DNA from 2 places in the Pseudoalteromonas sp. Angola-4 genome. Region 1 is predicted to be linked to the other one. Evidence: riboswitches for the same ligand, from Rfam matches in the RefSeq annotation. Region 1 holds a riboswitch; the other holds the start of a gene.
What was found. Region 1 has a riboswitch for cobalamin ahead of PSH48_RS16250 (ABC transporter ATP-binding protein). Riboswitches for the same ligand answer to the same signal wherever they lie in the genome.
Positions count from the first base shown of each region.

Region 2: it holds a riboswitch for cobalamin, as region 1 does, so the genes downstream of both, PSH48_RS00340 (TonB-dependent receptor domain-containing protein) here and PSH48_RS16250 (ABC transporter ATP-binding protein) in region 1, are expected to answer to the same signal.

Region 1 is NZ_JAQREK010000016.1:26,599-38,787, forward strand. It holds gene PSH48_RS16205 (mechanosensitive ion channel family protein) at 804-1,760, opposite strand; gene yaaA (peroxide stress protein YaaA) at 1,884-2,663, opposite strand; gene tal (transaldolase) at 2,918-3,868, shown strand; gene PSH48_RS16220 (DUF3545 family protein) at 4,174-4,362, shown strand; gene ung (uracil-DNA glycosylase) at 4,543-5,205, opposite strand; gene PSH48_RS16230 (cobalamin-binding protein) at 5,202-6,062, opposite strand; gene cobO (cob(I)yrinic acid a,c-diamide adenosyltransferase) at 6,062-6,661, opposite strand; gene PSH48_RS16240 (cobyric acid synthase) at 6,645-8,135, opposite strand; gene PSH48_RS16245 (FecCD family ABC transporter permease) at 8,141-9,145, opposite strand; gene PSH48_RS16250 (ABC transporter ATP-binding protein) at 9,150-9,959, opposite strand; cobalamin riboswitch at 10,028-10,158, opposite strand; gene PSH48_RS16255 (porin) at 10,258-11,190, opposite strand; gene PSH48_RS16260 (LysR family transcriptional regulator) at 11,389-12,189, opposite strand, start outside.
Region 2 is NZ_JAQREK010000001.1:56,727-68,915, forward strand. It holds gene PSH48_RS00300 (hypothetical protein) at 1-500, shown strand, start outside; gene coaD (pantetheine-phosphate adenylyltransferase) at 543-1,034, opposite strand; gene PSH48_RS00310 (TetR/AcrR family transcriptional regulator) at 1,360-2,013, shown strand; gene thiI (tRNA uracil 4-sulfurtransferase ThiI) at 2,111-3,568, shown strand; gene PSH48_RS00320 (ketopantoate reductase family protein) at 3,595-4,497, opposite strand; gene PSH48_RS00325 (VanZ family protein) at 4,490-4,843, opposite strand; gene PSH48_RS00330 (YajQ family cyclic di-GMP-binding protein) at 4,994-5,476, shown strand; gene PSH48_RS00335 (ABC transporter substrate-binding protein) at 5,744-6,526, shown strand; cobalamin riboswitch at 6,594-6,763, shown strand; gene PSH48_RS00340 (TonB-dependent receptor domain-containing protein) at 6,813-8,642, shown strand; gene msrA (peptide-methionine (S)-S-oxide reductase MsrA) at 8,888-9,424, opposite strand; gene PSH48_RS00350 (efflux RND transporter permease subunit) at 9,514-12,189, opposite strand, start outside.

The DNA of each region.
Region 1 (12,189 bases):
GCATTACAATATTTGTTTATATAACTTATTCCTCTGCGTGGCTTGTTTCTCCAACACAAGCCGCGCTTTTTTATGCTTAACAGCACACTTTAGTATCTAAACTTCTAGCTTTAGCTCCCCTATTAAAAAATAGAGCAAACACTTAGCCGCCCTTTTCCACCCTTTTAAATTAGTGACTTACTACAGCTTTGATAAAAGAATGCTATAACAAGGCTGTAAAGTTCATATAATCAGCGCATTTTTAATACCGTTGGCAACCTACAAGTGTTTGCTAATCAACCTCACCATGAATAGCAGTTAATAATATATGGCTTAACGCATGCAAATGCCCCATCACTTACACAAGGAAGCTAATACATGAAATGGTTTATTTACTACTGCTAAACCCTCTTATTGGCCATGCAGAGGAAGCTATATTTAGCTTTGCTGCAGATGTGTCTGTATCCGGCTTTTTAGCCCAGAAATTAGTGAAATAGATATTATAAAAGTCTTTGCTGATTTGGCAGGATTAAAAGTAGGCGACAAGGTAATAGAGCTAGATAGCTGCCCTATTCCAGATTGCCCTGCTGAGGTTACAAAAAAATCGATGACAAAAAACAGTGGTGAAACGCTTTTACTACTAATCAAAAAAACTCGATGGCAGCGAAAAGCAAATAAGTATTAACTTAAAATAAATTGATTAAAAGTATAGTTAAATTTAACCCGACTTAGCGCTTTGAAATTACTAGCAGCGCACTTTTTATGTAAAAATGCGCTGCTAGTGGGTAACTATTACTGGGCTAGTTTAAACCTGTATTAGTCGCTCATTCGCTTTGATTTGAACCCGTATTACTCCCGCCTTGTTGTTTGGGTGACTGTTGGTTTATTTTATCGCTTATCATGGCATCGAGCTTTTCACCGCCTTTAATGCCAAAATCTAACGTACGTATTGGGAATGGAATACTTATATCTGCAGCATCAAGCGCTTGTTTAACAGCGACTACGCCTTTATGGCGTACTGTCATAAAGTCTGGCTCGCCTGGGTATTTTATCCAAAACCACACCAGTAAATTAATACTACTGTCGCCAAAACCTTCTGCGTACACAGCGGTTTCATCTCTGCGTATTACAAAGTCAAACTCGTTAATTTTATCAACGATAACTTCTTTGGCTTTTTCAATGTCGTCGCCGTATGAAATACCCACCGGTACCTCTATGCGCCTGACGCCTAACGTGGTGTAATTTTTTAACACATTTCTAAATAATACCTTGTTAGGTACCAGTATTAACTGCCCGTAAAAGCTCTCTATTAGCGTGTTACGCAGGTTTATAGAATGTACCGAGCCAAATACGTCGTCGGTTTCAATTACATCACCCGCTTTAAATGGCTTGCGTATCCCCATAGCAATACCGGCAATTAAGTTCTCGGTCATGTCTTGAAAAGCAAAGCCAATGGCTAAACCCACAATACCCGCACCCGCTAGTAACGATGTGACTGTGCCTTTTAACCCCATAAAATCTAAAGCGATAAATAGGCCCACACATAACACAATAACCTTAAAAATAGACGCCATTAAATCAGCAATTTGCTTAGAGTCGAGTGAGCGCCTTAATAGGTTTTTCATTAGCTGGCCGGCAAAGCGCGCTATTATTGAAAATACAATGGCTATCACCACTGCCACAATAAAGTTTGGGATGTGGCTTATTACTACATCAAACCACCCTCCGAGTTTTTCTTCGATGAGTTTTTCGGCTTCGGCTACTGAAGGTATGCTGATCATATTTTTACACCTATCTATTTTTTATCTCATTAATAGTAGGTGAAGTTAGCAAGTTTAGCGCCAGCATAAAAAAAGCCATGCAATGCATGGCTTTTTAACTCATTGTTTGCTGAGTATAAACGCTTAGTTTTGCTCGTCGCGCATAAATACAGGCTCAAGATCTTTAGTGGTTGCTTCAGGGCTAAAGTAATAACCCGCCACAGTAAACTCTTTTAATTGGCTAAGCTGTGTTACCTGGTTTTCTATAATGTAACGGGCCATCATGCCGCGCGCTTTTTTAGCGTAAAAGCTAATTACCTTATATTGACCATTTTTGCAGTCTTTAAAATGCGGGGTAATAATTTGCGCATTGAGTGCTTTTTTATCTACTGCTTTAAAGTACTCGTTTGAAGCAAGATTAACGAGGTATTGTGCGTCTTGCGCTTTTAATTCCTCGTTTAGTTTATTAGCAATAATGCTGCCCCAAAATTCATACAAATTTTTCCCGCGAGGGTTATCAAGCCTAGTGCCCATTTCTAGGCGGTAAGCTTGCATTAAATCAAGCGGCTTTAATAAGCCGTATAAACCCGAAAGTATACGTAAATGGCTTTGCGCATAATCGAGGTTAGCGGCAGTGAGTGTTGCGGCATCTAAACCACCGTACACATCGCCGTTAAAGGCTAGTACCGCTTGTTTAGCATTACTTTGTGTAAATGGTTGCGACCATTCGCTAAAGCGCGCAGCGTTAAGCCCTGCAAGCTTATCGCTAATTTTCATTAGGCTGCCAATTTGCGCTGGAGTTAGTTCACGGCATACTTTCATGAGCTCTTCGCTGTGCTCTAGTAATTCAGGTTGAGTGAACTTATCTGTTGCGGGTGGCGTTTCGTAATCAAGATTTTTTGCTGGTGAAATAACAGTGATCATAGTTAGCTATTGACTTGTAATTTATTTAATGTCAATTTCAACATTAAATGAGACGAAAAGCACGTTTTGTTTATAAAATACCATTGAAAATTAATCGCAATGGCCTAAATCCTACCTTAATAAATCATGCATCGTCGTTTTTCTATTGATAAGGACATAAGACCTATCAAGCATTGTCACACTGTTGCAGTATTGAATACTTATATTAAGGTAGTTTAGATTTTCTTTTAACTTGCTTGGAATGAGGAAGGCAAATGACTAGCGCTCTACAAAGGCTAAAACAACATTCATCTATCGTAGCCGACACTGGCGATATTGAAGCGATCAAAAAGCATCAACCAGAAGATGCAACCACAAACCCGTCGCTTTTATTAAAAGCGAGCGAGATTGAAGCTTACAAGCCTTATTTAGATAAAGCTTGGAGCTATGCAAAAGAAACAGAGCAAGATGCAGCTAAACAGCTTGAACTTGCATGTGACTACTTTGCCGTATTAATTGGTAAAGAAATTAGCGAAATTGTACCTGGTTATATTTCTACTGAAGTAGATGCTCGTTTATCATTCGACACCCAAGCAACTATTGATAAAGCACATACCCTGCTTAGCCTTTATGAAAAAGAAGGTGTAAGCAAAGACAAAATTTTAATCAAAGTTGCGTCTACATGGGAAGGCATTAAAGCGGCCGAACAGCTAGAAAAAGAAGGGACTAAATGTAACCTGACTTTATTATTTAGCGATGCTCAAGCGCGTGCATGTGCTGATGCAAATGTATTTCTAATCTCGCCATTTGTTGGCCGTATTTTAGATTGGCACGTAGCAAATGGTATGGAAAAACCAACCGATCCGCTACAAGATCCAGGTGTTCAATCTGTACGTAGCATTTTTGAGTTTTATAAACGCCATGATTACAAAACCGTTGTTATGGGCGCAAGCTTCCGTAACACTGGCGAAATTATTGCGCTTACAGGTTGTGACAAGCTAACAATTAGCCCTAACCTACTAGAAGACTTAGGCAATTTAGAAGGCGCAGAAGAATACTTACTACAAAGTGATATTCCTAAAGAGCCAAAGCCTGCCCCTCTTACTGAGTCACAGTTCCGTTGGTTACATAACCAAGATGCAATGGCAACTGAAAAACTAGCTGAAGGTATCCGCTCATTCGCAGATGCACAAGAGCAGCTAGAAGCACGTTTTAAAGCAATGTAATACGCGCTAATTATGTATTAAACGCCGCACCTGCGGCGTTTTTTTATGCCCTTAATATAATCCGCACTGCTTTATACTAACCTGCCACAGCATGTACCATTGCCTACACAGCTAAATAACTCACTTTTAGTATTTTTTTATTTATTTTTTCTATCTAAAAATAGCGCGTTCAATAAAGCTAGTTAGTATTAAACTTCATCAACGCATCACATACTTGTAACAAATTCGTCACTTTTTTATTCTATTTTAGCTAGGCCTGTGGTATAGGTATTCTCGAGGTTCACTAAAATCAATAGGAGATAGTCATGGATAGCCTAAACGATATATTAGAGATATTAGAAGGTCCTGATACAACAAGAAAAACCTCTCAAAAGAATAAAAAAAGAAAGTGGCGCGAGATTGAGGCCATAAAAGACAAACAACGGTTACGTAAAGAACTACAGGAGTTAGACTTTTTTACAGACAGCATTGAAATTGATGAGCTAGATTTTTAATTTCAAACTCATTGCGCTCAATTAGGCAATTTATTTTGCGGCAGGAAAACCGTATCGATAGTAAAGCTAACGCCAGGTTTTACCCCTTCAAAATAATTGATAATTATTGCGCATGGGCATTAATACACAATAACTAAGCAAAAGGCTTTCATGATACGAAAGCCTTTTTTAATATATCAATTAAACCTGCCAGTTAATGGGCTTATCGCCTTGGGCTTGTAATAACTTATTTGTTTGTGAAAAGTGCTTACAGCCAAAAAAACCACGATGCGCAGAAAGCGGCGATGGGTGAGGCCCTTTTAAAATATGATGGCGAGCGCTGTTAATATTTTTACCTTTTTTTTGCGCATGAGCGCCCCATAAAATAAACACCACTCCTTTGCAGTGTGCATTTATATGGGCTATCACGTTATCGGTAAATTGCTCCCACCCTAAATGTTTATGTGAATGCGCTTGGCCTTGCTCAACCGTGAGTACTGTATTGAGTAAAAACACGCCCTGCTCTGCCCAGCTTTGTAAGTAGCCATGGTCTGGTATTTCAAAACCGGGAATATCCGTTGCCAATTCTTTGTACATATTTTTTAGCGACGGCGGTAACTTTTTAACCTCTGGCAACACAGAAAAACATAAGCCATGGGCTTGGCCTTCTCCGTGGTATGGGTCTTGGCCTAAAATAACTACGCGAATATTGTTAAGGGCTGTCGCTTCAAAGGCGCTAAATACTTGCTCTTTGGGTGGGTACACAGCAACACCTTCGACACGGCGTTTTGCTACATAATCTAATGTTTGCTGCATATAAGGTTGCTGTAATTCATATTCTAAAAAGGCTGGCCAATCGCTCATTGTATACTCTTAATTTGTTTGCGTGATGCATCTATTTTATCACACATATTTGCCAGTCCATCTAGCATGCGCGGTGTAAAACGATGTAATAAATCGGCATTTACACGTATAAATTGGTTATGTTTTACAGCGGGGACTTCTGGCCATTTTTGCCAATTAATTTTAGGTTGTGGCTTATCGGCTTGCTCATCAGGAATAATAATAATCTGTGGTTTTTTAATCACCACGTTTTCAATACTTATTTGCGGGTAGTCGGTTGGGCTGTGTGCAAATACATTGCTTACATGACATGTTTCAATAAGCTGGTTTATCCATGTGTTTTCACTTACCGTCATCATAGGCTCTGGCCATAATTGATAAAAACCAGTTAATATTTTTTTGCTTTGCTGCTGCTTTTTAATTTTTTTGAGCTTAGTAATAAATGCGTTTGCTACTTGCTTGCTTTGCTCAATACGCCCTGTAAATTTTCCAAAAGCAATCAGCTCGTTTGCAACTTCTTCTATTTTTTTGGGATCACTTAAATGTACTTTTATACCAAGGCGTTTAATTTGTTCTAAATCTTCACTTTGATTACCGCTTTTCCAACCAATCACTAAATCGGGTTTTAGCGCTAATAATTTTTCAAGAGAAATACCATAGTAACCACCAATGCGCTCAATACTTTTAGCTTCATTTGGGTAGTCAGCGTAATCAACAGTGCCAACAATATTACTTCCCGCACCTATAGCAAATAGGTTTTCTACTATATGCGGTGCAAGTGCTACAACGCGCAGTTTATCTGGCGCAGCTGTATCACTGGCCACGGCACTGCCCCCTGAACACAATAACAGCAGTGCAGTAAAAAACGCTTTATACATTAGTAATCAAACCCTTCTAGTGCTTTTATACCCGAGTCGAAGGCGTGTTTAACATTGCGCACTTCGCTTACTGTATCGGCAAGGTCTGTTAACGTGCGGTGCGCTGCGCGACCTGTAATAATAACCGATTGCATGGGAGGGCGATTATTTAGCGCGTTTACTATCTCATCTAAATCAATATAACCGTAAGTCACCATGTAGGTAAGTTCATCAAGTAATACTAAATCAATACTGCTATCTGCAAGCATACGCTTTGACTCTTGCCACGTTGCTTGCGCGGCTGCGGTGTCGGCCTCTTTATTTTGCGTATCCCATGTAAAACCGGTATTCATAACGGCAAATTCAACCCCTGCGCCTTGTAATAAGTTACGCTCTCCACACTCCCATGTGCCTTTAATGAACTGACAAACAGCGGCTTTTTTACCATGCCCTACGCAGCGAGCAACCACACCAAAGCCTGAGGTAGATTTACCTTTACCATTACCCGTAATTACCTGAAATATCCCTTTAACATCTTGCGCATCAGCCACGCGTGCATCTACCTGCTCTTTTACTTTTTGTTGGCGCTGCTGGTGCTTATCGTTATTTGTATCCGTCATTATTATCTCCTTCATAAATCGATATAATCTGTTGCATGTTCAAATGCGCCTCGCACATAGTGGCCAAGCGCTCTAGTTGTTGCTCGCGGTGCGCTACAATACTCACAGGTTGTATGGTTGCATCGCTTTTTACCCACTTTAAAATTTGCAGTGTGGCAGCGGGTTCATCAAACAAGCCGTGTAAATAAGTACCAGCAATGGCATTGTCGTCACTAATAAAGCCATCGTTTTCAAACCCATGAGGGTGCGCGTTAAACGTTAAAAATGGCTTATTAAGTGCTGCGCCTTCACTAATGCCGGCATGAATTTCGTAGCCGCTACACGGTGTTTGCAAATCATTTAACTGCATAGCCGCCGTTACTTTAGTGAGTACTTTTTGGGTGCTAAGTGTGGTTTCAAAATCGCATAGGGCAAGCCCCGTTACTTGCTTTAATGACGACTCGACTCCGCTGGGATCATTTATGGTATACCCCAACATTTGCATACCACCACAGATACCAAGTACTTTGCCACCATAGCGTAAGTGGCGCTTTATTTGCGTATCCCAGCCTTCATTTTTTACAAAACTTAAATCACCCAGCACGTTTTTACTGCCAGGAATAATAATCAGATCAACCGGTGGGATCGCGCGTGTGTGGCGTACATAATTTATATTAATATTTGGGTGCAGCCGCAATGCATCAAAATCGGTATGGTTACTAATATGCGGCAATAAAAGCACGGCTATATTAATGGTGGCAGTCGTCACCGTGTTATCTATTGCTACAGCATCTTCGGCATCAAGTGCTAAATCATGCAAATAAGGCAGCACTCCAAGCACTGGTTTTTTTGTGTAGCGCTCAAGCCAATCTAGCCCACTTTGTAGCAAGCTTATATCGCCTCTAAAGCGGTTTATAACAAAGCCTTTTACGCGCGCTTGCTCGGATTCGCTTAATAACGCAAGTGTGCCCACTAAATGCGCAAACACACCGCCTTTGTCTATATCGGCAATAATAATGACGGGGCAATCTACCGCTTCTGCGTAACCCATATTGGCAATATCGTTCTCGCGTAGGTTTATTTCTGCGGGGCTGCCTGCGCCCTCAACCAATAATAAATCAAACTGCTTTGCTAGGCGTTTATGCGAGGCAAGCACTGCATCCATCGCAACCTGTTTATAGTTATGATAAGCCCCTGCCTCCATATTACTAATGGCTTTTCCATGTATAATGACTTGTGCCCCCGTATCACTATTGGGTTTGAGCAATATGGGGTTAAAGTCGTTTTGAGGCTCTACTTTAGCGGCTATGGCTTGCAAAGCTTGCGCGCGGCCTATTTCGCCCCCCTCTTTTGTAACCGCGCTATTAAGCGCCATATTTTGCGGTTTAAAAGGCGCGACCTTTACACCTTGCTTTGCAAACACTCTACAAAGCGCAGCGACTAAGGTGCTTTTTCCGGCATCTGACGTAGTGCCTTGAATCATTAAGGTTTTCATCAGCACTATGCCTTTGTTTTTCTAAAAAAGAGTAAGCTTAAAAAAAATACGCTACCCATGGCTGCTGTAATTACCCCTACAGGGAGCTCTTGGTTTTTAAGTAATGAGCGCGAAAGCACGTCAACCCACACCATAAACGTGCCGCCCACTAAGCTGGTAATTAGTAAGCCAGCAGTACTGCCCTGAGATATAAAAAAGCGCACTATGTGCGGCACCATTAAACCTACAAAGCCAATACCGCCACATAGGGCCACCAGCGCGGCCGTTATTAACGAGCTCAATACCAACATTAAAATTCTAAAACGGTGCACACGGACCCCAAGCGTTATCGCGCTTTCATCGCCAAGAAGCAGCGCATTTAACTGCCTTTTAAAGCTCAGCATAAAGCTAATACACACCACTATAACCACGCATGGCAACCATAACGTGGCCCATTGTGCGCGGGCAAAGCTACCTAACGTCCAAAACAAAATACCAGCCACTGCTTGCGGGTCACTCCAATACAGCAATAAACTTGTAAATGCGCTAAATAAAAACGACAGTGCCACCCCCGCTAGCAACATAGACTCTACTTGCGTGCTTTTTTGCCGCCCAGCAATAAGTATCAATAAGCCCATTGCTAAAAAGCTCCCTAATAAGGCAGCAGCCGATAACATAAACCCTGCACTAATACCCGCAACGGCCATAAGCAGTACTACCCCAAACGACGCGCCTGACGATATGCCAAATAAATACGGATCAGCGAGCGGGTTACGAGTAACCGTTTGTAAAATAAGCCCTGCAATAGCCAAACCTGCACCCGCCATAAAGGCAAGTAAGGTACGAGGTAACCTAAGCTCATAAATAATACGCGCGTTAAACGAGCCCTCCCCTGCTGATAAAATCCCTGTGAGCACATCACTTAACGGCGTATCTGCGGCGCCAAAACTCAGTGCGCTAAAAAGGCTACCCAGTGCAATTAATACGGCTGCTATAAATATTGTCCACTGGTTTATTTTTGTTATATCCATTTAATTAATAGCCATAAAAGTAAGTAATATGAGGAATAGTTTGACCATTTTCTGTGCGTTGAGGGTGGCTAGTTACGCGCGCACATACCCCAAAAACATCCGCTAGCATGTCCTCACTAAGTACCTGCGCAGGCGAACCTGTATGTGTTATTTTACCTTTATTAATAACCACCAGCTCATCGCACATAGCGGCTGCTAAATTTAAATCATGAAATGAGGCAAACACAGTAACCCCTAGCGATTTTGCCAGTTCCATCACTTGTATTTGGTATTTAACATCTAAATGGCTGGTTGGCTCATCCATGATGAGTAATTGCGGTTGCTGCACTATAGCGCGGGCAATCAATGCACGTTGCTTTTCGCCCCCCGAAAGCGACTCAAAATTTTGCTTACACTGTTGCTCAAGCCCTACGGTTTTTATTGCCTGTGTAATTTTTTGTTTGTCGCTGTGGGTGGTGGCGCTAAATAATGACTTATGAGGTGTAAGCCCAAGGGCAACCACATCAAATAATGTTAGGTTAAATTGCGCAGGCGTTTCTTGTAGAACTACAGCAACATATTTTGCGTAGTCTTCACTTTTAAGCTGCCAAATATCCTGCTGATTAAAGGTAACGTTACCAGCGGTGGGTTTATTAAAGCGATACAAACAGCGCAGTAAGCTCGACTTACCCGCCCCATTTGGGCCAATTAACCCAATAAACTTACCCTTAGCTATGTTTAAATTAATATTGTTTAAAATGGTGTGATCATCGACTTCCCACGACACATTTTGAACGTTTAATAAGGGTGTATTTGGCGCTAATGTAGTTTGCAAAAGTGAGTCCTTGGAAAGCGTGCACTCACTAACACACAGCTAAAAGACTAGTGCATCAATAAAAATGAGTTTACCCGCTCGTTAAAAAGTATACCAATCTAGAACTTCTCATGCTGATTGATATGTCTCATTTGTATCTGACTTAAAGCGTGGTGCTAATTACAGTTACGGGAATAGTTGAGGAATTTCACCCCATTCCAAATGAGGGTCTATTATGGGCGGGTAAGTAAATAATTTAAAGCAAAAAAAAACCGCGCTCATTAGAGCGCGGTTAATAAAGGGAGTGTTTAAGCAACGCTTAAAACTTGTATTCCATACCTAGGCCAACGTAGTCTTGGTCAACATTGTTGTCCATATCAAAGCTTGAGTAAAAACCAAATACTTTAATGTTTTTATTAAACTTATGATCAACACCTACAGAAACTGCCGTTTTGTCGTCGCTGTCATCAAAGTCCATTGCTTGGTATTGCACTTTAAACGTGTTTTTACCCATGCTGTAGGCTGCGTTTAATAAATAGCCGTCAGCTTCTGCGCTACCGTCTACTTTTTCTTGAGTTTGGTACATAGCGCCTAATTTAAAGCTCTCTACTTTACCTTGAATTGACGCACGCACTACATCGTAGCCATTTACTTCGCTATCGGCTGCAACCGAGGCGTATACCGCACTCTTTTTAAGTGCAGAGTCACCGTAAGTAACCGCCATTGAATAGCCGTTATCTGCATCTACGTCATCTTCGGCAACAAATGTAGCAAGTACTTTAAAGCCTTCGTAGCTTTTAGATGTATAAGTGATTGAATCACCTAAGCGGTTTTCACCTTTAAAGACATTTTTAATATCGCCTTCAAGGTCATTAAATAAATCTAACTTACCTTGCGATTGTTTAAGCGCTGTATCGTTACGACCCACAACAACTTGACCATATGCACCTTTTAAACCTACATACTGGTTACGTGCAGAAATATTGTCGTCGTTATCACCTTTAGAGTCAGCATCAGATACATCAACTTGAAACTCAAACTTATAAACCGCTTCTAATCCATCAGTAATCTTTTCAGACCCTTTTAGTCCAAAGCGAGATGCATTACTTTTAATTTCAGTGAAAGACCCTTCGCCATCATCAGACGATTGCACAGTAACATTCGCTTTACCGTATACATCAACGTCTGCAAACGCGCTAAAAGATAAACCACTTACTAGTGCAACACATAAGCTCGATTTTACAAAATTCATGTTATTTCCTCGATAATCACAAGACTAATTTTTAAAACAGCTGCAGTTTGTCACCGTTAAATGACAGATATATTACAAAGGAAACATTTTTGTCTTTTTATTTTAATAAAAGTGTCTAAATTCTGAAAACAAACCGACATGAATATTTAATAAACAAAATTGTACCTATTCAACCTCATTAAAAATCATAGTCGGTATTTAGTGTTCATCAACAGGCTGATAAGCATTTATTTTAGGTAATAAGTTAATCAGGGTTTCTATTAACTCTTTTTGTTCGTTGTCTCTGTGGTAAGCCACAAAAATATCACGCGAAGTATGTTCTACGTCTTTTACATGAAACAGCTCACCCTTTTCTAGGTGAGACTCAACAAGTACCTCAGGAATAAACGCGCTACCACCACACTGAAGAATTAAATCAAGGGCAATACGTCCCGTACTGGTTCTAAAATAAGGCGGCGTTTTACCGGTAAATTGGCGCGCATGCCATAGTGAAAACGTAGTACCCCAATCAACGTATACATATTGGTTATCAAAAAAGTTCTCGTTAGTGGCCGTGTCATAGCCACTAACCGGAATAATTGGCAGCTCGCAAATTCGCTCAACCACAAGCTCGTCTACTTTAGGGGGGTCAAATAAAATGGCTAAATCAAGCGTACGCTCTAATAATAACCGCGTGCTTTCTTGTTGGGCTTTAACCTCTGCGACCAACGACACCCCAGGCATAGCCGACACAATATTAGTAATGCCAAATTGTAAAAACGCATCCCATATATTAGGCGTACCCGCTAAACTTATTTGCTTGTGCATGTTATCGGCAAGTGCCACATCGACTTTGGCACGCTGCATGCCGGTGATGATCATTTTAGCGTGCGGAAGCAATCGCTCTCCTGGCGCCGTTAATTGAATATTGTTACGCTGGCGAATAAACAAGTTTACACCCAACCCCTGCTCTAACTGGCGAATTCGAAAGCTTACTGCCGATTGAGTGATATACAGGTT
Region 2 (12,189 bases), on a different contig from region 1:
ACCTAAGTATTTTTATTACATGGGCTTTTGTAGTTCCATTTCTTTATAATTTTGCTTGTACAATAAACTGCCGCAATAAGCATATTATGTACATTTCTTTCGTGATGATGCTCTCTTATACGCTCAGCCTATTTATGTTCAAAGCATCATTTATCCTTACAGGCTCAATATATTTAGATTTAGTAATTGCAGATTTACTTACCATTTTCACGCTTGCTTGCCTCTCCTATAATTATAAACATGCTAACGCCACAGCCTATTATTATCTTCTTTGTGGTTTAACGTTTAATGCAACATTACACATGGCTATGCATTACGATTATGTGGTGTTGGTTAGTTATGACTATTGGTGGTTATGGGGGGTCTATGGGGTTGGCCAGTTTTCGAGTGACTTAATAATGGCAATAGTATTAATTATAAACAAAGATATTTTAGGCTTGGTAAAGCTTAAACGTGCTTTATTTAACCGCAATGAATTACAAGCTATGGCTAAAAAGTAGTTAGGTATATTAGCGCACCTAAAGTGCGCTAATTGTGTTTGTTTAGCTTGCGTCGCAGCCTAACCTTTGTTTTAAAGCATCCACTACAAGTGGGCTTACAAATTCGCTCACATCGCCATTATGGCGGGCAACTTCTTTTACCAAGGTTGATGATATAAACGAGTTGCGCTCAGAAGGTGTTAAAAACACGCTTTCTAAATCTGGATTTAGGCGGCGGTTCATATTTGCGAGCTGAAATTCGTAATCAAAATCAGACACCGCTCTAATACCGCGAATAAGCACATCAGCTTTATGATCAAAAGCTAAATCGGCTAGTAAGCCTGAAAAGCCAATCACTTTTACATTACTCAAATGCCCTAAAATAGTGTTGGCTAAATCAACTCGCTCATCAAGACTAAAGCACGGCTTTTTAGAAGGGTTATGAGCAATAGCAACAATAACCGTGCTAAACATTTTAGCTGCGCGCTGAATTAGGTCGGTGTGGCCGTTGGTTAACGGGTCGAAGGTACCAGGATAGATTGCCGTAACGTTCATAGATTTCACTAACTATTATTTTTTAAGTAGTCTATCAGTGTTTGTTCTACAAATCAGCCTAGGAGATCAGGTTGATCTTTTATGTTTGATATTTAATCAGTGAAAGTGCTTTAAATGCGTTACTATTTTTTAAAGTGTAATTACGCTGCTTAGGCTTTACTTTAGTTAACAGCACCACATTAATACAAATGCCTGCGTGGAGCATAATCAGACCTCGTTTTTAAAATAGTAAATTATGATGGTATTTAAACCAGCCTGATTTGTTTATACTGCAAGGCTGATATTTATTGTAATGTAGTTTATAAGTTAATTTGAGTCGTCGCATATGAATACTAAGGATAAAATAATACACACCAGTATTTCGTTATTTAATGAACATGGTGAGCGTGCAATATCAACCAATCATATTGCATCACATTTAGGGATGAGCCCGGGTAATCTTTACTATCATTTTAAAAATAAAGAAGACATTATCCGACATATTTTTGCGCTTTACAGCGAGCATTTACATACTCATTTTAAACCTATTGAAGCAAACGATGATGCGTTTGATCATTTAACTGCTTATTTAGATTCATTATTTGAGCTAATGTGGCGCTATCATTTTTTTTACGACAACTTAGGCGACATCCTCTCAAGGGATGAAAGTTTAAAACAAGCCTACATTGGTTTTCAGTCAACTTTATTAGAGCAGGTTCGCCAAGTTATTTTAGGCCTGCGCGATAACGAAATGATTGCCATAGAAGAGCAAGATGCGCTCGAACTTGCCCATACGCTTAAACTAACCGTTAGTTTTTGGACTCCGTATATTAAAGCGCGTAGGCTCAGTGGTAATTTAGCCGAGCAAGATATTTATCATGGCATTTTAAAAGTATTAGCATTATTTAGGGCTTACAGCACCGAAAAAAGCATACTTAAAATGAATCAGTTACGTGAAAAATACACCCAACTTGCAGAGCAAGCGCCAGCGCTTGCCTAACTGCTGTTAGTTGGTTAGTTCCTAGACGCAAAAATTTTTGCTATAATCGCGCGCCCAATGCCTGGGAGCGCGAATTCCCGCAGTCTAAGAGTGAACTATGCTTAAATTTATCGTCAAACTACATCCTGAAATTGCCATTAAAAGCCGTTCGGTACGTAAACGCTTTACTAAAGTGTTAGAAAATAACATTAAAATTGTATTGCGCCGTGTTGACGAAAAAGTACAAGTAAGAAACAACTGGGATAATATTTCTGTTGTAACTAAGCTTGATGATGCACAAACACGCCTAGACTTTATCGATAGCTTGCAGCGCATTCCTGGTATTGTGCAATTTATTGAAGTGACCGAAACTGACTTCACAACGCTTGACGATATCTATAAAAAAACCATAGACCTAGTAGGGCATACCATCGTTGGTAAAACGTTTTGTGTACGCGCAAAGCGTATTGGTCAACACGACTTTACTTCTACGGACTTAGAGCGTTACGTGGGTGGTGGTTTAAACCAGCACGTTGAAGGCGCTCGCGTTAAGTTAAGCCGCCCAGAAGTAACTATTCGCTTAGAAGTAAAAGACGATAAAGCCTACATAGTTACGCAAACTCACCTAGGTATGGCAGGCTTTCCACTGCCAACACAAGAAGATGTGCTTTCGTTAATGTCAGGCGGCTTTGACTCTGGTGTAGCAAGTTATCAGATGATCCGTAAGGGCGCTCGCACGCACTTTTTATTCTTTAATTTAGGTGGCGCAGCACACGAAATTGGTGTTAAACAAGCCAGCTACTATTTATGGAAAAAATTTAGCTCTACTCATAAAGTTAAATTTATCACGGTTGATTTTGAACCGGTTGTAGCCGAAATTTTAGAGAACGTTGAAAACAGCCAAATGGGTGTTGTGCTAAAACGCATGATGATGCGTGCTGGCAGCCAAGTAGCCGAAAAATTAAATATTCAAGCCTTGGTAACTGGTGAGAGTATAGGTCAGGTTTCTAGCCAAACCTTAGCTAATTTAAGTGTGATTGACCGCGTAACAGAGACCCTGATTTTGCGCCCACTTATTCAGCACGACAAACAAGAAATTATTAATATTGCCCGTAAAATTGGCACGGCAGAAATGGCCGAAACCATGCCTGAGTACTGTGGTGTAATTTCTAAAAAGCCAACAGTTAAAGCTAAACTTGACGTTATTAAAGCCGAAGAAGAAAAGTTCGACTTTGATGTGCTTAATACTGTTGTAGAAAATGCTCGCATTATGGATGTGCGTGATATAGACGTAGAAGCTAAGCAAGAACTTAAAGAAGCTGAGTCGGTAGTTGATTTACCAGCGGGTGCAGTGGTTGTTGATATTCGCTCACCAGAGGAAGAGGATGCAGCGCCGCTTGAGATTGACGGTATAGATGTAGTGCATTTACCGTTTTTCCGCTTAGCGACTAAATTTGGTGATCTGCCAAAAGATAAGGATTACTACCTGTATTGTGAAAGAGGGGTTATGAGCCAGTTACAGGCGCTTATTCTTCATGAAGCAGGCTTTACGGGTGTAAAAGTTTACCGCCCGTAAAGGTTAACCGTAATTTAGAGCGTGGTTTATACCACGCTTTTTTTTGCCTTAATTTTAGCAAGTAGAGCATCGTTTTGCGGGGTGCTGATATTTAATCGCTTACCTTGTTGGCTAATATAGCCACAAATGGCGTCTATTTCGGTTTGTCGGTTATGCGCTACGTCTTGATGCATTGAAGAGTAGTTTTCAGCGGTTAGCATCATTACGTTGTAAGCGTTGTTAAGCGCATCGGCAAGTTTAATATCAAGCTTTAAAGCATGGGCTATTTGGCATGCCTCAGTTAATAAGTTAAAAATAATGCTATTAAAATAAGGGGCACGTAACTGACCATTTTTAATATCATACAGTGCGCTTAATGGGTTAATGGCAATATTTACTAATAGTTTTTCAAACCGTAGCTGCTCAATATTAGTACAGTAGCTTAGCTGCGGCACGTTTTGCAATTGCTCACACATTGCTTGGTGATAACTGTGCGCGCAAGGGTTGCAGGCACCTAATACGCTTTTACCTTCACCGGTGTGCTGTACTATAAAGTCGTTTGTTTTAAAGCCAGCCATGCTGGTGGTTAAAAAGTACAACGCTTGTCGCTTATCGAGTTGCTCATTGAGCGTTTCAACATTACCCATTCCGTTGTGCGATACAACAAGTACACTACTTGGCGATAAAAAGGGTTTAACTTGCGTAAAGGCCGATTGAACCTGAAAAGCCTTTACAGCAAAAATAACAATATCAAACCCGGGCTGTTCATTAATTTGCTTAAGCGTAATAAACCGCGCATTAATTTTTTGCGAAGGCTGTTTTGCTTTGCAATAAAAGCGTGTATTTGCAGTGGCTTTGCGTGTTAACACATGAACAGTGTGAGCTTTAGATAAAAAATGGCTTAGCAATAAACCAATAGCGCCGTCGCCAATAATAAGAATATTAGCCATAAGGGTTCTTTTTTCGAGGAGTAAAAATGGTTCTTAGTAAAAAGTACGTGGCCGCGCCGGCAAAATCAGCAATAAAATCACCTAAAGAGGCCTGCCTGTAGGGAAGCGCATCTTGCATTATTTCTATTGCTGCACCGTAGCCCGCAAGCAAAAGTACTTGCGTGTACAGCGGTAATTTAAAGGCTTTATCCATAATGATGGCAAGTATAAAAAAAATCCCAAAGTGGGCAACTTTATCAACATGTGGAAATAAGTTCGTAACGCCGCCTTTTATTTCTTTGGCAAATAAGAGGGTAAACACCACAATACTAATCAAAAAAACTGCTTGGTAAACACGCCTTGTCACGATAAATCCTAAAACCGCTTAAAAAAGAGGCTGCAGTATATCAAACTAAATTAGTATCGCACCTGAACAACTGGCAGAAAAATGTAAAGATTTATAATTTTAGCGTTATAATCGGCGCATAAATTTAGATTTAATAGTTAGGAGAACCCAATGCCTTCATTTGATATCGTATCAGAAGTAGAAATGAACGAAGCTAAAAATGCAGTAGATAACGCCAACCGTGAGCTAGAAACGCGCTTTGACTTTAGAGGTGTTGACGCATCAATTGAGCTAAACGACAAAACAATTAAACTAAAAGCAGAAGCTGACTCACAAGTTATGCAATTGTTTGATATTTTAGCAGGTAAAATTTCTAAGCGTGGTATGGACGTAGCAAGCTTGGAGCTGCAAGACATCACTCGTGCTGGTAAAAACGTGTTTCGTAATGTTGCACTTAAGCAAGGCATTGAGAAAGACATGGCTAAAAAAGTAGTTAAAGCCATTAAAGACTCAAAAGTAAAAGTACAAGCTGCTATTCAAGGTGAAGAAGTACGTGTAACGGGTAAAAAGCGTGACGATTTACAAGCCGCTATGCAAGTCGTTCGCACTGCAGATTTAGGCCAGCCTTTTCAGTTTAAAAACTTTCGCGATTAATTAGCTAAGTGCCTTTAGTATTTTAAAGTGAAAATTTAAATGTGTGGTTATTAAATATATTAGCCACACATTTTCCCCCGTCTTAATTACAGCCTTTACTTACCCGCAAGCCTAAACCCCTTTTACCTGTGTAAAATTAGTCCACTGTTATTCCATACTCTTTTAACGTTATTTAAATGCATTATTAAACTTGCTTATCACGCAGTTGCGTATATTAGGCTATTCTTAATATCAATATTACTTAATAGCGACTGTTAAAGGCTTTAAATGCTTAAGTTTTTTGTTTTTATACTTATTATTGCGAGCAGTAAGTTTAGCTTTGCCAAGCCAATAAATGTAGATGTGTTGGTAGAGGACGGTTACTTTCCAATTATTATTAATGCCGAAAAAGAGCAAGGGTTAGCGCCTGAGTTTGTAAAAATACTCAATGACTCTCAAAGCGAATATAAATTTACTCTTAACTCTTTGCCTGTAAAAAGGCTCAAAAAGTGGGTCGAATGGGGGGAGTTCGACATGTTGTTTTTAATGGCTATGCAATGGGTGCCTGAAGTAGCAAGAAGTGCCTTACAGGAAACGAGCTTTTATGTTATTGCTAAAAATGAGTTGTATACGCTGGCACAAAACGCCCAACAGCAAAGCTATTTCGATGACTTACATGCTTTAACAAAAGCGGGAGTATTGGGGTATTCCTATCGTTTTGCTGATTTTAAAACCGATGCACAGTATTTAAGTGAAGAACACCAAGTTAGTTTAACAATCGATGAGTTTAACGTTGTTAAAATGCTGCTATTAAAGCGTGCCGATGTAGGGGTGTTAAATAACATAGCTTATCAATACTTTAAAAAGAATAACATTTTTAATATGAACCTGCTTTATAAGAGTAATACCCCAGATGCTATATACGATACTCATTTTTTAGTTAACCCTGCGCGCAGTAAAATTACGGTAAAACAAATGGATAAGCTTTTAAACTCGTCTGCAATAAAACCTAAAATCACAGCGCTTTTAAGTTCATACGGCGTAACATCCAGCTTTACTGAAAATAAATAATTTAACCTTTAGCTATATAGACGTCCGTTGACATTTGTAAACAAACTGCTCACAATAACCGCCTATTTTCAAGGTGCTCGCTGGTTGCTAAATACAGGGTTTAAAGTATTAAAACTAACAGCGAGATAATCGGGAAGTTGGTGCGCCTTTATGACAAAAGCAATCCCAACACTGCCCCCGCAACGGTAAAGTATTAACGCATTTATGTGTTTACTGAGTCCGGAGACCGGCCTTGAAGTAATCTTACTTACTTAAATCTTTGCGGTGGGCAAAGATAGGGAACATCATGCTAAATAAAACAACTCTTGGCGTTGCTATCTCGGCTGCGCTGTCTTTTTCTGTATCTGCTGCACAAAGCCCAATTGAAAAAATCACTGTTACCGCTAATAAATTTGAACAATCAATAAGTAATGTTTTAGCGAGCGTTAATGTAATTGAACGCGCCGAAATAGATGCAAGCAATGTACGCGATTTACCAACCTTACTAAGCACACAAGTGGGTTTTCAAATTAATCCTAATGGTGGCTTTGGCCAAACGTCGGGCGTATCTTTGCGTGGTACAGGTTCTGGCGATACGCTAATTTTAATTGATGGTGTACGCACGGGCTCAGCCACGCTAGGACAAAAAGCATTAAGTAACGTGCCGCTAAATAGTATTGAGCGAATCGAGATCATAAAAGGCTCGCGTGCAGCTGTGTATGGCTCAGATGCATTAGCTGGGGTTATTAATATAATAACGCGTGAAGCGAGCAATGTATCACTTGATGCCACATTTGGCTCTAACGCTTATCAAAACTATCAACTTGCAGGTTCAGTAAAATCAGATGAAGTGGTTAGCGCATTTAATGCAGGCTTTGAAAAAACCGATGGTTTTGATGCATTACAAGGTATAGCGCCCGATGACGACAGCTATGAAAATAAAAACGTAGGCTTTAAAGTAAATTACAGTGATGAGCACTACGGTAACTTTAAGCTACTAGGCCAGTACAGCGAAGGTTACGCGGATTACGATAGCAGCTTTAGCCCGGCTACGAGCACGGTTGAAAGAGGGGACTTTAAAAACTATCAACTGTCGGCGCAGTGGAGCAAAAACTACACTAACCAATCTCATGCTATAGATGTTGCTTTTGCAACCGATGATTCTGACAGCACATATGTGGACTCTTTTACCGGCGGGCCATTAACCAGTACATTTATTACTAAGCGCTCGCAAGTAGATTACAGCGGCCAATACCGCTTAACAAATGAGCTTAATATTAGCGGCGGCGTTAATTGGTATAACGATGATGTATCGCAAAGCTCGCTAGCATTTGATGAGGATAGCCGCGATGTATTAGCAGTGTTTGTTGGGGCTTATTACGACACCGACACTGTGCTTGCCAATTTAACTCTTCGCCAAGACGACGATGAACAGTTTGGTGATGAAACAACCTATACTGCGGCGGCTGGTTATCATTTATCTGAAAATTCAACATTTAGAATTAGTCAAAGCACAGGTTTTAAAGCGCCAACATTTAACGATTTATACTACCCAAATTTTGGTAATCCAGATCTCCAACCTGAAAAGTCAATAAACCGCGAGCTTGGTGTAAATGTTAATTTTGACAGTGCACAAGTCGATTTTGCAATTTTTAGAAACGATATCGAAGATAAAATTGATTACGATGAAAACTTTGCGTTAGCTAATATAAACGAAGCTCGCTATGAAGGGGTTGAGTTTAGCCTTACACAGCAAATTTTAGGTTTTGATAGCCACTTTAATTTTGCATATTTAAGTGCCGAAAACAAAGAAACCGGCGATGAGCTACGCAATGTTGCCAAGCGCACTGTTAATTGGGAGCTCGCAAAGCAATTTGGTGATTTTGATGCTCGCATTGATATGCAATACCGCAGTGATCGCGAGGGGGCAGTAACGCGCCTAGGATCGTATACACTTTGGAACCTAGCGGGTAACTATCATGTGAACGATAATATTGAGCTGTCGCTTCGTGTAGAGAACCTATTTGACAGAGATTACAATGTGGTTGACTCAAGAGCTGACTTTACAAGCGGTGACGTATATTACTACAACACCCCAGAGCGCCGCTTTTTTGCAGGTGCAAGCTATCAGTTTTAATAGCGTTTTTTAATATACAAAAGCCCGATTTATATCGGGCTTTTTAATGTGTATTTATACCAATTCGCATTAATACTTAATCATTTTCAGGGGCTAAATGTGTCGCTATCTGCTTTAAAAAATTCTCATTTAGAACAACTAAATAGCGAATTTTTTGCCTTGCTATCAACACGTTTATCCATCCTCAAAATAGATCACTTAATTATGCGGATTGGTATTAGAATTATTTTAACAACGCAAATTAGCTAGTCAGCTAAAAACTCTTTAAATACAGTTTCAAACTTGTGTAATTTAGGTGCTATTAAAATACTACAGTAACCCTGCTGTGGGTTTTCGTTGTAGTAATCTTGATGATAATGCTCCGCTGGGTAATATGTGGTAGCAGGGCTAACCTCTGTCACTATTGGCTCGCTAATATGGTTTTGTAACTGGGCTATCATCTCATTGGTTTTATTTAATTGCGCATCGTTGTGGTAATAAACAACACTTCTATACTGTGTGCCAATATCGTTACCTTGGCGATTTAATTGCGTGGCATCGTGTAACGTAAAAAACATGCTAAGCAGTGTTTCAAAACTCACTACAGCGCTGTCAAATTCCAGTTGCACAACCTCAGCATGGCCTGTTGTACCAGAGCAGACCGATTTATACGTGGGGTTGTCGGTATGGCCGCCGGTGTAACCTGAGCTTACGTTTAGTACACCTTTTACTCGTCTGAATGCAGCGTCTATACACCAAAAACAGCCTCCACCAAATGTTGCTAGTTGTGTTGATGTGCTCATAAGTTGTCCTAATTATGTCTGTTACAGTATTAAGGCGAGCATAAATTGAATACGCCGTAACAGCAAGTTACGGCGCAGTGTAAGCTCAGTTAAATTTCTTCGCTGTCTTTTAGCGGGTGAGAGTCGGCTTGCTTATTTAATTTTTGCTGTAAAAACTCTGGCGACTGTGTGTTGCGGGCTAGGGCATAATACGCCGCAGGCACAACATAAAGCGTTAGCAATGTTGATACAATAACCCCTGTAAATACCACCACACCAATTACCATGCGGCTCTCTGCGCCTGGGCCTGATGCCAATACTAAAGGCACTGCGCTCATTACCGTAGTCAGAGAGGTCATTATTATTGGGCGCAGGCGCTGAGTGGCCGCTTGCAAAGTAGCCTCGCTAAATTCTACGCCTTTATCACGCAGTTGGTTGGTAAATTCGACTATTAAAATACCATTTTTAGCGCTTAAACCTATCAGCATTACAATACCAATTTGGCTATAAATATTAAGCGTTAAGCCCGTTGCCCATAGGCCAAACATAGCGCCCATTAGGCCAAGTGGTACTGTTAGCATAATGACAAACGGGTGCATAAAGCTTTCAAATTGCGCAGCTAAAACTAAAAAGGTTACAGTTAGGGCAAGCACAAATACATAGGTCATGGCCGATGCGCCTTCGTAATATAATTGTGATTCACCTTTATAATCTACAGCGCCGTCAATGTCGTTTTCTTCTGCGGCTACTTTGTTTAAAAAGTTAAGTGCTTGTTCAAGTGTATAACCGTCCGCAAGATTAGCGCTTAGTGTAATGGCGCGCATTCGGTTATAACGGTTTAAGCGCGATGCTGTGGCCTCTTCTTTTAAGCTTATAAGGCTATCTAGTGGGACCAGCTCACCACTGCGTGATTTAAGGTAAATATTTGAAATGTCAGTAGGGTTTGTAAAGTCTTGTTTAGTGCCTTTTAAAATTACATCGTATTCTTCACCTCGGTCAATAAAGGTGGTAACACGGCGCTGCCCTAACATGGTTTCTAGCGTGGTGCCTACATCTGATACTGACACACCTAAATCGGCGGCTTTGTTTTTATCTATGCTGACTAAAAATTGTGGAAAGGTTTCTTTATAGTCGTGATCGATTCTTACCAAGCCTGGATTTTTTTCTGCGCGCTCTATAATGCGGTCGCGCCAATCAGCAAGTTGTTCGTAATCGTTACCTTGTAGTACAAACTCTATGGGGCGAGAGGAGCCGCCACCGCCAATACCACGGCGCATAATAGCAAAGGCACGTACATCTGTTACTTCGGTCATTTTGGCGCTTATTTCGTCCATAACTTCCCAGGTAGAGCGCTTGCGCTTATCCCAATCGGCCATACCAACGATAGCAACACCGCCACTGCCGCCCCAGCCCGGTACGCGTACTAAAACACGGCTTAATTCGCCAGCTTCTGAGTAAGGAAGCAGGCGCTCTTCTATTTTGGCCATGTTGGCTGCGTTATTTTCATAACTTGCGCCTTCAGGGCCGCTCATCATAATAAAAAAGGTACCGCGGTCTTCTTTTGGCGTAAGCTCAGAGGGCACTTGCAAAAACAACGAGTAGCTAACAAAACCAGCAAGTACTAGGCTTACCATTAAGCCCCATTTTTTGGTCATATTTGAGGTAAGCGATTGGCGGTAACTGTTTTCAACTTTGCTAAAAACACGGTCCATCCATTGGCTAAATTTACTTTCTTTTTCTGACGCTTTTAAAACTTTAGAGCACAGCGCTGGCGAGAGCGTAAGGGCAGTAATACTAGAGAAAAACACCGCGGCACTTACAGCCATTGCAAACTCTGTAAACAAGGCGCCAATTCGCCCATCCATAAATACTAAAGGTACAAACACCGAAATAAGCACAAGCGTTGTCGCAATAATTGCAAAGCCTACTTCGCGGGCACCTCTAAAGGCTGCTAATAAGGGAGGCTCGCCAAGCTCAATCCGACGGTGAATATTTTCAAGCATTACAATGGCGTCATCTACGACTAGGCCAATTGCTAATACCAGCGCAAGTAAGGTTAATAAGTTGATTGAATAACCCATGGCAAGTAAAAACATAAAGCTGCCAACAAGTGCTACAGGCACCGTAACGGCGGGGATAAGCGTAGCGCGAATATTACCTAAAAAGATAAATATTATTAACACCACTAACCCCATAGAAATGGCAAGCGTGCTATATACTTCGTTGATTGACTCTTTAATAAAAATAGACGAGTCGTAGCTGTCTTGAATAGTGGTGCCCTCTGGCAAATTACGTTTTATTTTTTCAAGTTCACTGCGGGCGTTGTCTACCACTGTTAAGGTGTTTGCTTTAGCTTGCTTTACTATGCCAAGGCCAATCATGTTACGGCCGTTACCACGGAACAGGCTTTCATCGTCGGCGGCTTCTAAATGTACATCGGCAACTTCACCTAAACGCACAAGGTAGCCGTCTTCACCGCGTTTAATAACTAAGTTTTGAAAATCACGTTGGTCTTTATAGCTACGCGCTGTACGTACGGTAAAGTCGCGGTCGATAGACTCAATTTCACCTGCTGGTAGCTCTACGTTTTCGCTGCGTAGGGTGTTTTCGATATCACTCGAAGTGATCCCACGAGCGGCCATGGCTTGGCGGTTTAGCCAAATTTTCATGGCGTATTGGCGCTCACCACCAATACGTACATTTGAAACGCCATCTACAACGGCTAATCGGTCGACAATAAAGCGCTGTGCATAATCGCTCAATTGCAGCGAGTTCATGGTTTCACT